2 linked regions of the Variovorax paradoxus B4 genome follow. The protein of the gene in region 2 interacts with the protein of the main gene of each other region in a pairwise test. Links are inferred from orthologs where the notes say so. Each region holds a gene or a part of one and is shown on either strand. Other genes may lie near its edges.

The links. The genes of interacting proteins can lie anywhere in the genome.
Region 1: the proteins of ndk (region 2) and VAPA_RS03620 interact in binary tests that used the Escherichia coli proteins (3 or more experiments, as listed by UniProt). The link is inferred for Variovorax paradoxus B4 from one-to-one orthologs.

Annotation. Positions count from the first base shown.
Region 1 is NC_022247.1:795,882-801,378, forward strand. The notes cover bases 1,313-4,250. They hold VAPA_RS03620 (uracil-DNA glycosylase), read left to right. Parts: upstream 1,313-2,396; coding sequence 2,397-3,104; downstream 3,105-4,250. Other genes in these bases: trpD (anthranilate phosphoribosyltransferase), read left to right, coding at 1,313-1,570; trpC (indole-3-glycerol phosphate synthase TrpC), read left to right, coding at 1,600-2,400; tuf (elongation factor Tu), read left to right, coding at 3,624-4,250. Outside these bases: VAPA_RS03605 (LysE family translocator), read left to right, coding at 1-527; more of trpD, read left to right, coding at 548-1,312; more of tuf, read left to right, coding at 4,251-4,817; preprotein translocase subunit SecE, read left to right, coding at 5,051-5,434; transcription termination/antitermination protein NusG, read left to right, coding at 5,435-5,497. UniProt on the Escherichia coli protein: Excises uracil residues from the DNA which can arise as a result of misincorporation of dUMP residues by DNA polymerase or due to deamination of cytosine.
Region 2 is NC_022247.1:2,522,145-2,527,578, forward strand. What follows is about bases 1,773-4,647. They hold ndk (nucleoside-diphosphate kinase), read left to right. Parts: upstream 1,773-2,934; coding sequence 2,935-3,360; downstream 3,361-4,647. Other genes in these bases: VAPA_RS11630 (pseudouridine synthase), read left to right, coding at 1,773-2,783; rlmN (dual-specificity RNA methyltransferase RlmN), read left to right, coding at 3,382-4,530; pilW (type IV pilus biogenesis/stability protein PilW), read left to right, coding at 4,535-4,647. Outside these bases: VAPA_RS11620 (RluA family pseudouridine synthase), read left to right, coding at 1-20; SMC-Scp complex subunit ScpB, read left to right, coding at 148-966; more of VAPA_RS11630, read left to right, coding at 963-1,772; more of pilW, read left to right, coding at 4,648-5,389; VAPA_RS11650 (helix-turn-helix domain-containing protein), read left to right, coding at 5,382-5,434. UniProt on the Escherichia coli protein: Major role in the synthesis of nucleoside triphosphates other than ATP. The ATP gamma phosphate is transferred to the NDP beta phosphate via a ping-pong mechanism, using a phosphorylated active-site intermediate.

The DNA of each region.
Region 1 (5,497 bases), 1.7 Mb from region 2 along the record:
TCGGCATCCTCACCGGCTGCTTCGTCCACATCTTCGCGGCGGCGGTCGGCGTCGGCACGCTGCTGGCCACCTCGGCGGCGGCCTTCACGGTGCTCAAGTACGTCGGCGCGGCCTACCTGCTGTACCTTGGCGTGCGCATGGTGTTCTCGCGCGCCGGGCCGCCGGCCGATCTGCAGGAAGCTGCCGCCGCGTCCGGCGAGCGCGGGCTCAAGGACATCTTTTTCGGCGGCTTCTGGACCAATGTGCTGAACCCCAAGGTCGCCTTGTTCTTCCTGGCCTTCGTGCCGCAGTTCATCGCGCCGGGCGCCGACAACAAGGGCCTGTATTTCGTGCTGCTGGGCGTGCTGTTCAACCTGAACTCCATTCCGGTCATCGTGGGATGGGCCGCATTCGCGGGCTGGATGGCGCGCAAGAGCGCCGTGCAGAAGGGCATGCACTGGCTCGACCGCGCGGCAGGCGTCCTGTTCATCGGCTTCGGCCTCAAGCTTGCATTCACGGACGCGCCGGCCGGCCGCGTCGGTCCCTGAAAACACCGAGGAGACTCACCATGATCACCCCCCAGGAAGCGCTCCAGCGCACCATCGAGCACCGCGAGGTGTTCCACGACGAGATGCTGCACATCGTGCGGCTCATCATGAGCGGCGAGTGCTCGCCCGTGATGATGGCGGCGCTGATCACCGGCCTGCGCGTCAAGAAGGAAACCATCGGCGAGATCACCGCGGCCGCGCAGGTGATGCGCGAGGTGGCGACCAAGGTGCCGGTGAAGGACACCACGCACCTCGTCGACATCGTCGGCACCGGCGGCGACGGATCGCACACCTTCAACATCTCGACCTGCTCGATGTTCGTCGCGGCCGCGGCGGGCGCCAAGGTCAGCAAGCACGGCGGGCGCAGCGTGTCGAGCAAGTCGGGCAGCGCCGACGTGCTGGAGTCGCTGGGCGTCAACATCAATTTGCAGCCGGAGCAGATCGCGCGTTCCATCGAGGAGGTGGGCATCGGCTTCATGTTTGCGCCGAACCACCATCCGGCCATGAAGAACGTGGCGCCGGTGCGCAAGGAGCTCGGCATCAAGACGATCTTCAACATCCTCGGGCCGCTGACCAATCCGGCCGGCGCGCCGAACATCCTGATGGGCGTGTTCCACCCCGATCTCGTGGGCATCCAGGTGCGCGCATTGCAGCGGCTCGGCGCCGAGCACGCGATGGTGGTCTACGGGCGTGACGGCATGGACGAGATTTCGCTCGGCGCCGCCACCATGGTGGGCGAACTGAAGGACGGCGAGATCCGCGAGTACGAACTGCACCCCGAGGATTTCGGCTTTGCGATGTCGAGCAACCGCGCGCTGCGCGTGGAAACGCCGGAGCAATCGAAGGCGATGCTGCTGGGGGTGCTCGACAACCAGGCCGGTCCGGCCCTCGACATCGTGCTGCTGAACGCCGGTGCGGCGCTGTATGCGGCCAACGTGGTCGACTCGGTGGCCGCAGGCGTCGAGCGCGCGCGCGAAGCCGTCGCATCGGGCGCAGCGCGGGCCAAGCTGGCCGAACTGGTCAAGGCCTCCACGGCAGCGTGAAGCGATAAAACAGGCAGGAACGCAGAAAAATGTCCGACATCCTCGACAAGATCATTGCCGTCAAGCGGCAGGAAATTGCTGCAGCGCAAAAAAGAAGCCCGCTGGAAGCCGTGCGCTTCGACGCGGAAAGCCGCGTGCTGACGCGCGATTTCGAAGGCGCCCTGCGCGCCAGGATCGCCGCCGGCCATGCGGCCGTGATCGCCGAAGTGAAGAAAGCCAGCCCGAGCAAGGGCGTGCTGCGCGAAGACTTCATTCCGGCCGACATCGCGCAGAGCTATGCCGAAGGCGACGGCGAGATCAGCGCGGCCTGCCTTTCGGTGCTGACCGACAAGCAGTTCTTCCAGGGCGGCGTCGATTACCTCAAGCAGGCCCGCGCCTCGTGCGACCTGCCGGTGCTGCGCAAGGATTTCATCGTCGACGCCTATCAGGTGTACGAATCGCGTGCGATGGGCGCCGATGCCATCCTGTTGATTGCCGCTTGCCTCGACGACGCGCAGATGAAGGACTACGAGGCCATTGCACGCGGGCTGGGCATGGCGGTGCTGGTCGAAGTGCACGACGCGGCCGAGCTCGAGCGCGCGCTCAAGCTCAAGACGCCGCTCATCGGCGTGAACAACCGCAACCTGCGCAATTTCGAGGTGTCGATCCAGGCCACCATCGACCTGCTGCCCCGCTTGCCGGCCGACCGGCTGGCCGTCACCGAATCGGGCATTGCCACGCGTGAGGACGTGGCCACGCTGCGCGCGGCCGGCGTCCACGCCTTCCTGGTTGGCGAGGCCTTCATGCGTGCCAAGGAACCCGGCGAGGCGCTCGCTGCATTGTTCAAATGAACCGGCCCGATCAGCTGGCGAGCAGCGATCCCGCCGACTGGCCCGTTGCGCCAGGCTGGCAGCCGCTGGTGGACGACTTCTTTGCCGGCATCGTGGGGCAGAAGCTGCGCAGCTTCCTGCGCGAGCGCCTTGATGCGGGCGCAGTCATCTTCCCGCCGCAGCCGCTGCGGGCACTGGAACTGACGCCGCCCGAAGACGTGCGCGTCGTCATCCTGGGGCAGGACCCGTACCACGGGCGTGGCCAGGCCGAGGGGCTCGCGTTCTCGGTGGCGCCCGGCGTGGCGCTGCCGCCGTCGCTGCGCAACATCTTCAAGGAACTCCAGCGCGACCTTGGCGCGCCGCCGCCGCCGTTCCCGAATCCGGGCGGCAGCCTGGTGAAGTGGGCGACCCACGGCGTGCTGCTGCTCAACACCTGCCTCACGGTCGAGGAGGGGCAGCCGGCCAGCCATTCGGGCCGCGGCTGGGAGGTGCTGACCGATGCGGTCATCCGCCATGTATCGGACGGCGAGAAACCTGTTGTTTTTATGCTCTGGGGCTCGCATGCCCAAAGTAAGCGTGCGTTGATCGATATTGGGCGCCATAAGGTGCTGATGTCCAATCATCCGTCGCCGCTTTCTGCGTTGCGTCCGCCCGCGCCCTTCATCGGCTGCGGACATTTTGGCGAAGCGCGTGCGTGGCGGGAGGCGCGCCGGGCGGGCGAGTGAATTCGCGGATAATCCCTGCAGTTCACGCCTCGTGCAGTTCTCACGCTTCTTCTTGGTGCTGGGGTTCTGCGTAGTCACAAAACCGTGCTATATTTCGAGGTTCGCCGGAGAGGTGGCCGAGTGGTTAATGGCAGCAGACTGTAAATCTGCCCTCTTACGAGTACGCTGGTTCGAATCCAGCCCTCTCCACCAGCGATGAATTTGGTTTCTAAGAGCGATTGGATCTAGCGCTTTGGGTGCCTTGAAGTGCCCCCGATGCGGGAGTAGTTCAATGGTAGAACCCCAGCCTTCCAAGCTGATGACGCGGGTTCGATTCCCGTCTCCCGCTCCAGAGACCCGGTTCGACGCCGGAAGCGATTGGTTAGACAAAGCCCTTTTGGCTCAGTGGTAGAGCACTCCCTTGGTAAGGGAGAGGTCGCGGGTCCGATTCCCGCAAAGGGCACCAGTTTCTAGGGGGTTGCAACTGCAGGTTTGCAACCCATCTGCATGCGTTGAAATCGTTTTTTTCGGAGTCGAAAAATGGCAAAAGGTAAATTCACCCGCACCAAGCCGCACGTGAACGTGGGCACGATCGGTCACGTTGACCACGGCAAGACCACGCTGACGGCGGCGATTGCCACCGTTCTGTCGGCCAAGTTCGGCGGCGAAGCCAAGGCCTACGACCAGATCGACGCGGCGCCCGAAGAAAAGGCCCGCGGCATCACCATCAACACCGCCCACGTCGAGTACGAAACGGCCAACCGCCACTACGCCCACGTCGACTGCCCCGGCCACGCCGACTACGTCAAGAACATGATCACCGGTGCCGCCCAGATGGACGGCGCCATCCTTGTGTGCTCGGCCGCCGACGGCCCCATGCCCCAGACCCGCGAGCACATCCTGCTGGCGCGCCAGGTGGGTGTGGGCTACATCATCGTGTTCCTGAACAAGTGCGACATGGTGGACGACGCCGAACTGCTCGAGCTCGTCGAAATGGAGGTGCGCGAACTGCTCGACAAGTACGAGTTCCCGGGCGACGACACCCCCATCATCCACGGCTCGGCCAAGCTCGCCCTCGAAGGCGACAAGGGCCCGCTGGGCGAGCAGGCCATCATGAAGCTGGCCGACGCCCTGGACACCTACATCCCGACGCCCGAGCGCGCCGTGGACGGCACCTTCCTGATGCCCGTGGAAGACGTGTTCTCGATCTCCGGCCGCGGCACCGTGGTGACCGGTGCTGTCGAGCGTGGCGTGATCAAGGTTGGCGAGGAAATCGAGATCGTCGGTATCCGTCCGACCGTCAAGACCACCTGCACCGGCGTGGAAATGTTCCGCAAGCTGCTGGACCAGGGCCAGGCTGGCGACAACGTCGGCGTGCTGCTGCGCGGCACCAAGCGCGAAGAAGTCGAGCGCGGCCAGGTGCTGTGCAAGCCCGGCTCGATCAAGCCGCACACGCACTTCACCGCCGAGGTGTACGTGCTGTCCAAGGACGAAGGCGGGCGTCACACGCCGTTCTTCAACAACTACCGTCCGCAGTTCTACTTCCGCACGACGGACGTGACCGGCGCGATCGAGCTGCCCAAGGACAAGGAAATGGTCATGCCCGGCGACAACGTCAGCATCACCGTGAAGCTGATCAACCCGATCGCGATGGAAGAAGGCCTGCGCTTCGCCATCCGCGAAGGCGGCCGCACCGTGGGTTCGGGCGTCGTGGCAAAGATCCTCGACATCTAAGTCGAGCAAAGAGTACCGGAGGGGTATAGCTCAATTGGCAGAGCGTCGGTCTCCAAAACCGAAGGTTGTAGGTTCGATTCCTACTGCCCCTGCCACCTAGGTGGCGCCTCCGAAAGAAGCCCGTCGTTGACCCGATGGGAGGCTAAAAAAGCCCATCGTGACCCGATGGGCTTCGGCGTCTCAAGAAGGCGCATTGAATTGAAGGCCGAAAGGCCACAGGAAATCAGCCAAACATGGCCACTTCTCAAATCGAAACCGTGAGCACGGGTGCCGACAAGGCCAAATTGGCCGCGTCGGTGGTGCTGGCAGTGGGCGCCATCGTGGCGTTCTATCTGCTGGCGCGCCAGGGCTCGCTGGTGCAATGGGCTGCGCTGCTGGTCGGCCTGGCCGCGGCCGTGGGCGCCTTCGGCAGCTCGGAGAATGGCCGCCAGTTGTGGGCCTTCGGCCGCGATTCGTGGCGCGAGGTCAAGAAGGTCGTCTGGCCGACCCGCAAGGAAGCAATGCAGATGACGGCTTACGTGTTTGCCTTCGTGGCAGTCATGTCCGTTTTCCTCTGGCTCACCGACAAGACGCTCGAATGGGTGTTTTTCGACCTCATTCTGGGCTGGAGAAAATAAATGACCGCTGATCCAGTGAACGCAGTTGACACCACGCCGGGCACGCCGGAGGAAGAAAGCACC
Region 2 (5,434 bases):
TGGATTACAATCGCGCCTGACGGCCCGAGGGCCGCGCCGGCCACCCCGATGCCGGCCTTGCGTTGCACTCGCCGCGTGCCGGCAGCGCCTTCTTCCATCCTTCTGAACAAGCGTCCCCGAGACGCCTTTTCCCGGATAACGCAAACCATGAATACGGCGGATGCCAAGCGCATTCTCGAAACCGCCTTGATCTGTTCGAGCCAGCCGCTGCCGGTGCGCGACATGCGCGTGCTGTTCGACGACGAGCTGGGCGTGGACACCATCAAGGTGCTGTTGCTCGAACTGCAGGAAGACTGGGCGCAACGCGGCCTGGAGCTGGTGAGCGTCGGCAGCGGCTGGCGCTTCCAGAGCCGGCCCGAGATGCGCGACCACCTCGATCGCCTGCATCCCGAGAAGCCGCCGCGCTACACCCGCGCTGCCCTCGAAACGCTGGCCATCATTGCCTACCGCCAGCCGGTCACGCGCGGCGACATGGAAGACATCCGCGGCGTCACCATCAACTCCCTCATCCTCAAGCAGCTCGAGGACCGCGGCTGGGTCGAAGTGATCGGCCACCGCGAAACCGTCGGCCGGCCGGCGCTGTACGCCACCACGCGGCAGTTCCTCGACGACCTCGGGCTGGCTTCGCTCGACCAGCTGCCGCTGATCGAAACGCCGGCCCAGCAGGCGGCGCTGGTCGACGCGCTCGATCAGGCCTCGGGCAACCAGCCCGGCCTGCCCATGGACATTCCGAACGAGTCCGACGCCGATGCTTCGGCCATGTCGGACTCCGAAGCAGACGCAGCTCCCGCCCTGGCTGCCGTCGAGGCCGCCGCTGCGCAATTCGCCGAGGATGCGGTCTCTCCCGAAGAGCCCGCGGACATCCCGGCCTCCACGGAAGCCGAGCGTCCCGTCGAGTTCGAAACCGAAGCCCCGTCGACTGACGAGACCGATCCCCACGCTGTTCCTCCCGGAAAAACCTCATGAGCCCCTCCGACATCGACGACGCGGCCATCGTGCCGGCCCAGCCCGAATCCAAGAAAAAAAAGGCGAAAGCGGCAGTGTCCGGCCAGTCTGCGGACGCCGAAGCGGGCGCGCCCGCTGCAGCCGCCGGCGAGGGTGAGGCTCCCAAGAAGCCGCGCGCCCCACGCAGGAAGAAAGCCGTGGAACCGGCGACCGGGGAGGGCGAGCCCGCAGCAGCGCCTGCGGCAAATGGAACTTCCGACCCCGTGGCTCAGGCTCAGGTGGCCGATGCGGCGCCTGCGGCCGCGCCAATAGCTGACGAGCCCGGCAAGGCCGCCGCGCCGGCCGCACCCGTCGAACCCCCGGAGCGCCGCGTGGAGGATCGAGTCGAAGAGGACGCCCGTGCGCCCTCCTACGACGACGAAGAAGAGGAAGAAGAGCCCGACGAGGAAGAGGACGACCTCGACCGCGCACGCCGTGCCGCCGAGCGCGAGCAGCGCAACGCACCGCCGCCCGAGCCGATCCGGTTCGCGGACGTGATCTCGGGCCAGTTCGACGCCGACGAAGAGAGCCCTGAAGTCCCGCCGCTCAAGCGCGTGCTGCTGCCGGAGGCCGACTCGCCCAAGCTGCACAAGGTGCTGGCCCAGGCGGGCCTCGGCTCGCGGCTCGAAATGGAAGCGCTCATTCTCCAGGGCCGCATCTCGGTCAACAACGAGCCGGCCCACATCGGCCAGCGCATCCAGTACGGCGACCAGGTCAAGATCAACGGCAAGCCGATCCGCTACCGCATCGCGCCGCCTCCGCCGCGTGTCATCGCCTACCACAAGCCCGTGGGCGAGGTCGTGACGCACGACGATCCGCAGAACCGCCCGACGGTCTTCCGCAAGCTGCCGCGCCTGCAGCAGGGCAAGTGGCAATCGGTCGGACGGCTCGACCTGAACACCGAAGGCCTGCTGCTGTTCAGCAGCTCCGGCGACCTGGCCAACCAGCTGATGCACCCGCGCTTCGGCCTGGAGCGCGAGTACGCCGTGCGCGTGCTGGGCGCGCTCAATGCCGAGGAAAAGAAGAAGCTGCTCGAAGGCGTTCGCCTCGACGATGGCATGGCCCAGTTCGGCACCATCGAGGAGGGTGGCGGCGAGGGATCCAACCACTGGTACCGCGTCACCATCTCCGAGGGCCGCAACCGCGAAGTGCGGCGCCTGTTCGAATCGGTGGGCCATGCGGTCAGCCGGCTGATCCGCATCCGCTACGGCGCCATGGTGCTGCCGCGCGGGCTGAAGCGCGGCGCCTGGATGGAACTCGACGAGCGCGACATCAACGCGCTGTTCCAGGCCTCGGGCGGCGGTGCGCCGCGTCCGCAGCAGCAGCAACGAGGGCCGGGCCAGGAAGGCGGCGCCGGCGGCGGGCGCAACGGACGCAACAAGAAGCGGCGCGGCAATCGCAACGCCGGCGGCGGACAGCAGCAGCCGCGCGACCTGCGCGATCCACGCGACGATGGCCGCGAGGCGCCCATTCCGAATCCGCTGGGCGAAGGCCGTCCGCCGCGCGGCGAGCGCGGGGGTCGTGGCAACCGGGGCGCCGGCGGCAATGCAGGCCTGCCGCCGCAAGGGCGTCGTGGCAATAACAACAACCGGGGCAACCGCCAGGGCGAGGAGCGGCCGCCGAGCGGCGCGAACCAGCCCGATCCGATGAAGACCTCGCTCGGCTACATCGGTGCCGACAGCTTTTCCCGTCAGCGCAAGGAGCAGCGCCAGGGGCCGGGGCGCCGCGGCGGCGGTCCGGCGGGTGGCGGCTTTGGCGGGCAGGGCGGCCCCGGCGGAAATCGGCGCCGCGGGCGCTGAAAGCCAGTTCTCCAGCGCAGCCTTTCTCGGGGTTTTCACCAAACCCGGAGGCTGCGCCGGTTAAAATCAGAGGCTTTGTCGACTTACGATGCAACATATTCGTTGCAGTTGTGACAAATCACTTCAAAATCAAAGCTCAGGAAGCACTTCAATGGCTATCGAACGTACCCTTTCCATCATCAAGCCCGACGCCGTCGCCAAGAACGTCATCGGCAAGATCGTTTCCCGCTTCGAAGCTGCCGGCCTCAAGATCGTTGCCGCCAAGCTGGTGCATCTGTCGCGCAACGAAGCCGAGCAGTTCTACGCGGTCCACAAGGAACGTCCGTTCTTCAAGGACCTGGTCGATTTCATGATCTCCGGCCCCGTGTTCGTGCAAGTGCTCGAAGGCGAGAACGCCATCGCCAAGAACCGCGACCTGATGGGTGCCACGGACCCCAAGAAGGCGGCCCCCGGCACCATCCGCGCCGACTTCGCCGACAGCATCGACGCCAACGCCGTGCACGGTTCGGACGCTCCCGAAACCGCCGCCAACGAAGTGGCGTTCTTCTTCGCCGGCCTCAACGTCTACGCGCGCTGAAGCCGTACGCCAGCTGATTTCATGACCACGGCCAACCTGCTCGAATTCGATCTCGAGGGGCTGGCTGCGTTCTGCGAAAAGCTCGGCGAGAAGCGATTCCGCGCCACGCAGCTGTTCCGCTGGATCCACCAGCGTGGCGCCAGCGACTTTGCCCAGATGACCGATCTGGCCAAGTCGCTGCGCGAAAAGCTCGCCACCACCGCTCGCGTCGAGGCCCTGCCGGTCATCACGCAGCACGAATCCAAGGACGGCACGATCAAGTGGCTGTTCGACGTCGGCGACGGCAATGCCGTCGAAGCCGTATTCATTCCCGAAGACGACCGCGGCACGCTGTGCGTGTCGTCTCAAGCCGGCTGTGCGGTGGGTTGCCGCTTCTGCTCCACGGGGCACCAGGGCTTCAGCCGCAACCTGAGCACGGGCGAAATCGTCGCCCAGCTGTGGTTTGCCGAGCACTTCCTGCGCAAGCACCTGAAACGCGACGATCGCGTCATCTCCAACGTGGTGATGATGGGCATGGGCGAGCCGCTGCAGAACTACACGGCGCTGGTGCCCGCGCTGCGCACCATGCTCGACGACAACGCCTACGGCCTGTCGCGCCGCCGGGTGACCGTGTCGACCTCCGGCGTCGTGCCGATGATCGATCGCCTGGGCGCCGACTGCCCGGTGGCCATGGCCGTGTCGCTTCATGCGCCCAACGATGCGCTGCGCGACGATCTCGTGCCGCTCAATCGCAAGTATCCGATTGCCGAACTGCTCGAGGCCTGCAAGCGCTACCTGGCGCACGCGCCGCGCGACTTCATCACGTTCGAATACTGCATGCTCGACGGCGTCAACGACCAGCCCGAGCATGCGCGTCAACTGGTGGAACTCGTGCGCAGCCACAACATCTCGTGCAAGTTCAACCTGATTCCGTTCAATCCGTTTCCGGCTTCGGGCCTTCTGCGCTCGCCGCAGCCGCGGGTGCTGGCCTTTGCCAAGACGCTGAGCGAGGCCGGTCTCGTGACCACCGTGCGCAAGACGCGCGGTGACGACATCGATGCGGCCTGCGGACAGCTGGCCGGCGACGTCAAGGACCGCACCCGCGCGGCGGAACGCATGGCCCAGCGCCGTGGCTCGGAGCGCACCGTTGTTTTGCATCCGGTTCGCAAGACCGCCCCCCAGGAGCATTGACCTAATGAGGATGGCCTTTCCGATGACGACCGCGAGCGCGCAGCGGCTGATGGCTGCAGGCTTTGCCGGCGTCGCCGTGGCGTTTCTGCTCGCGGGCTGCGTCAACACCCGAACCACCACCACCAGCCTGGCCGACACCAGCTCGGGCAAGGGCGCCGAGATGGTGACCGAATCCGACGAAAGCAGCCGGCAACGCCGCGCGCGCCTGCGCATGGAGCTCGCCGCCGGCTACTTCGAGCACGGCCAGACCACCGTCGCGCTCGACGAGATCAAGCAGGCGCTGGTTGCCGACCCCAACTACGCGGACGCCTACAACCTGCGCGGCCTGGTCTACATGCGGCTCGAGGATGCCGGGATGGCAGAAGACAGCTTCCGCCGCGCCATTGCCATCAATCCGCGCGATCCCAACGTGCGGCACAACTACGGCTGGCTGCTGTGCCAGCAGAACCGCTATGGCGATGCGGCCCAGCAGTTCACCGAGGCACTGGCGGTGCCGAGCTACACCGACCGTGCCAAGACGCTCATGACCCAGGGCGTCTGCCAGCTCAGGGCGGGCCAGCGTGCCGAGGCGGAGCGCAGCCTCATGAAGGCCTACGAGATCGACGCCGGAAATCCGGTGGTCGGATTCAACCTGGCTTCGCTGCTGGTGCAGCGCGAAGAGTGGTCGCGTGCGCAGTTCTACATCCGCCGCGTCAACAACAGCCCTTCGGCCAGCGCCGAGACGCTCTGGCTCGGCATCAAGATCGAACGACGGCTCAACAACCGCGAAGCAGTGGCGCAGTTGGGAGGGCAGCTGCAGCGGCGCTTTCCGCAGTCCCGGGAGGCAATAGCGTACGAGCGCGGGAATTTCAATGACTGAACGGGTTTCGGAGTTCGGCACTTCCGCGGTACTGCCGCTCGAGGA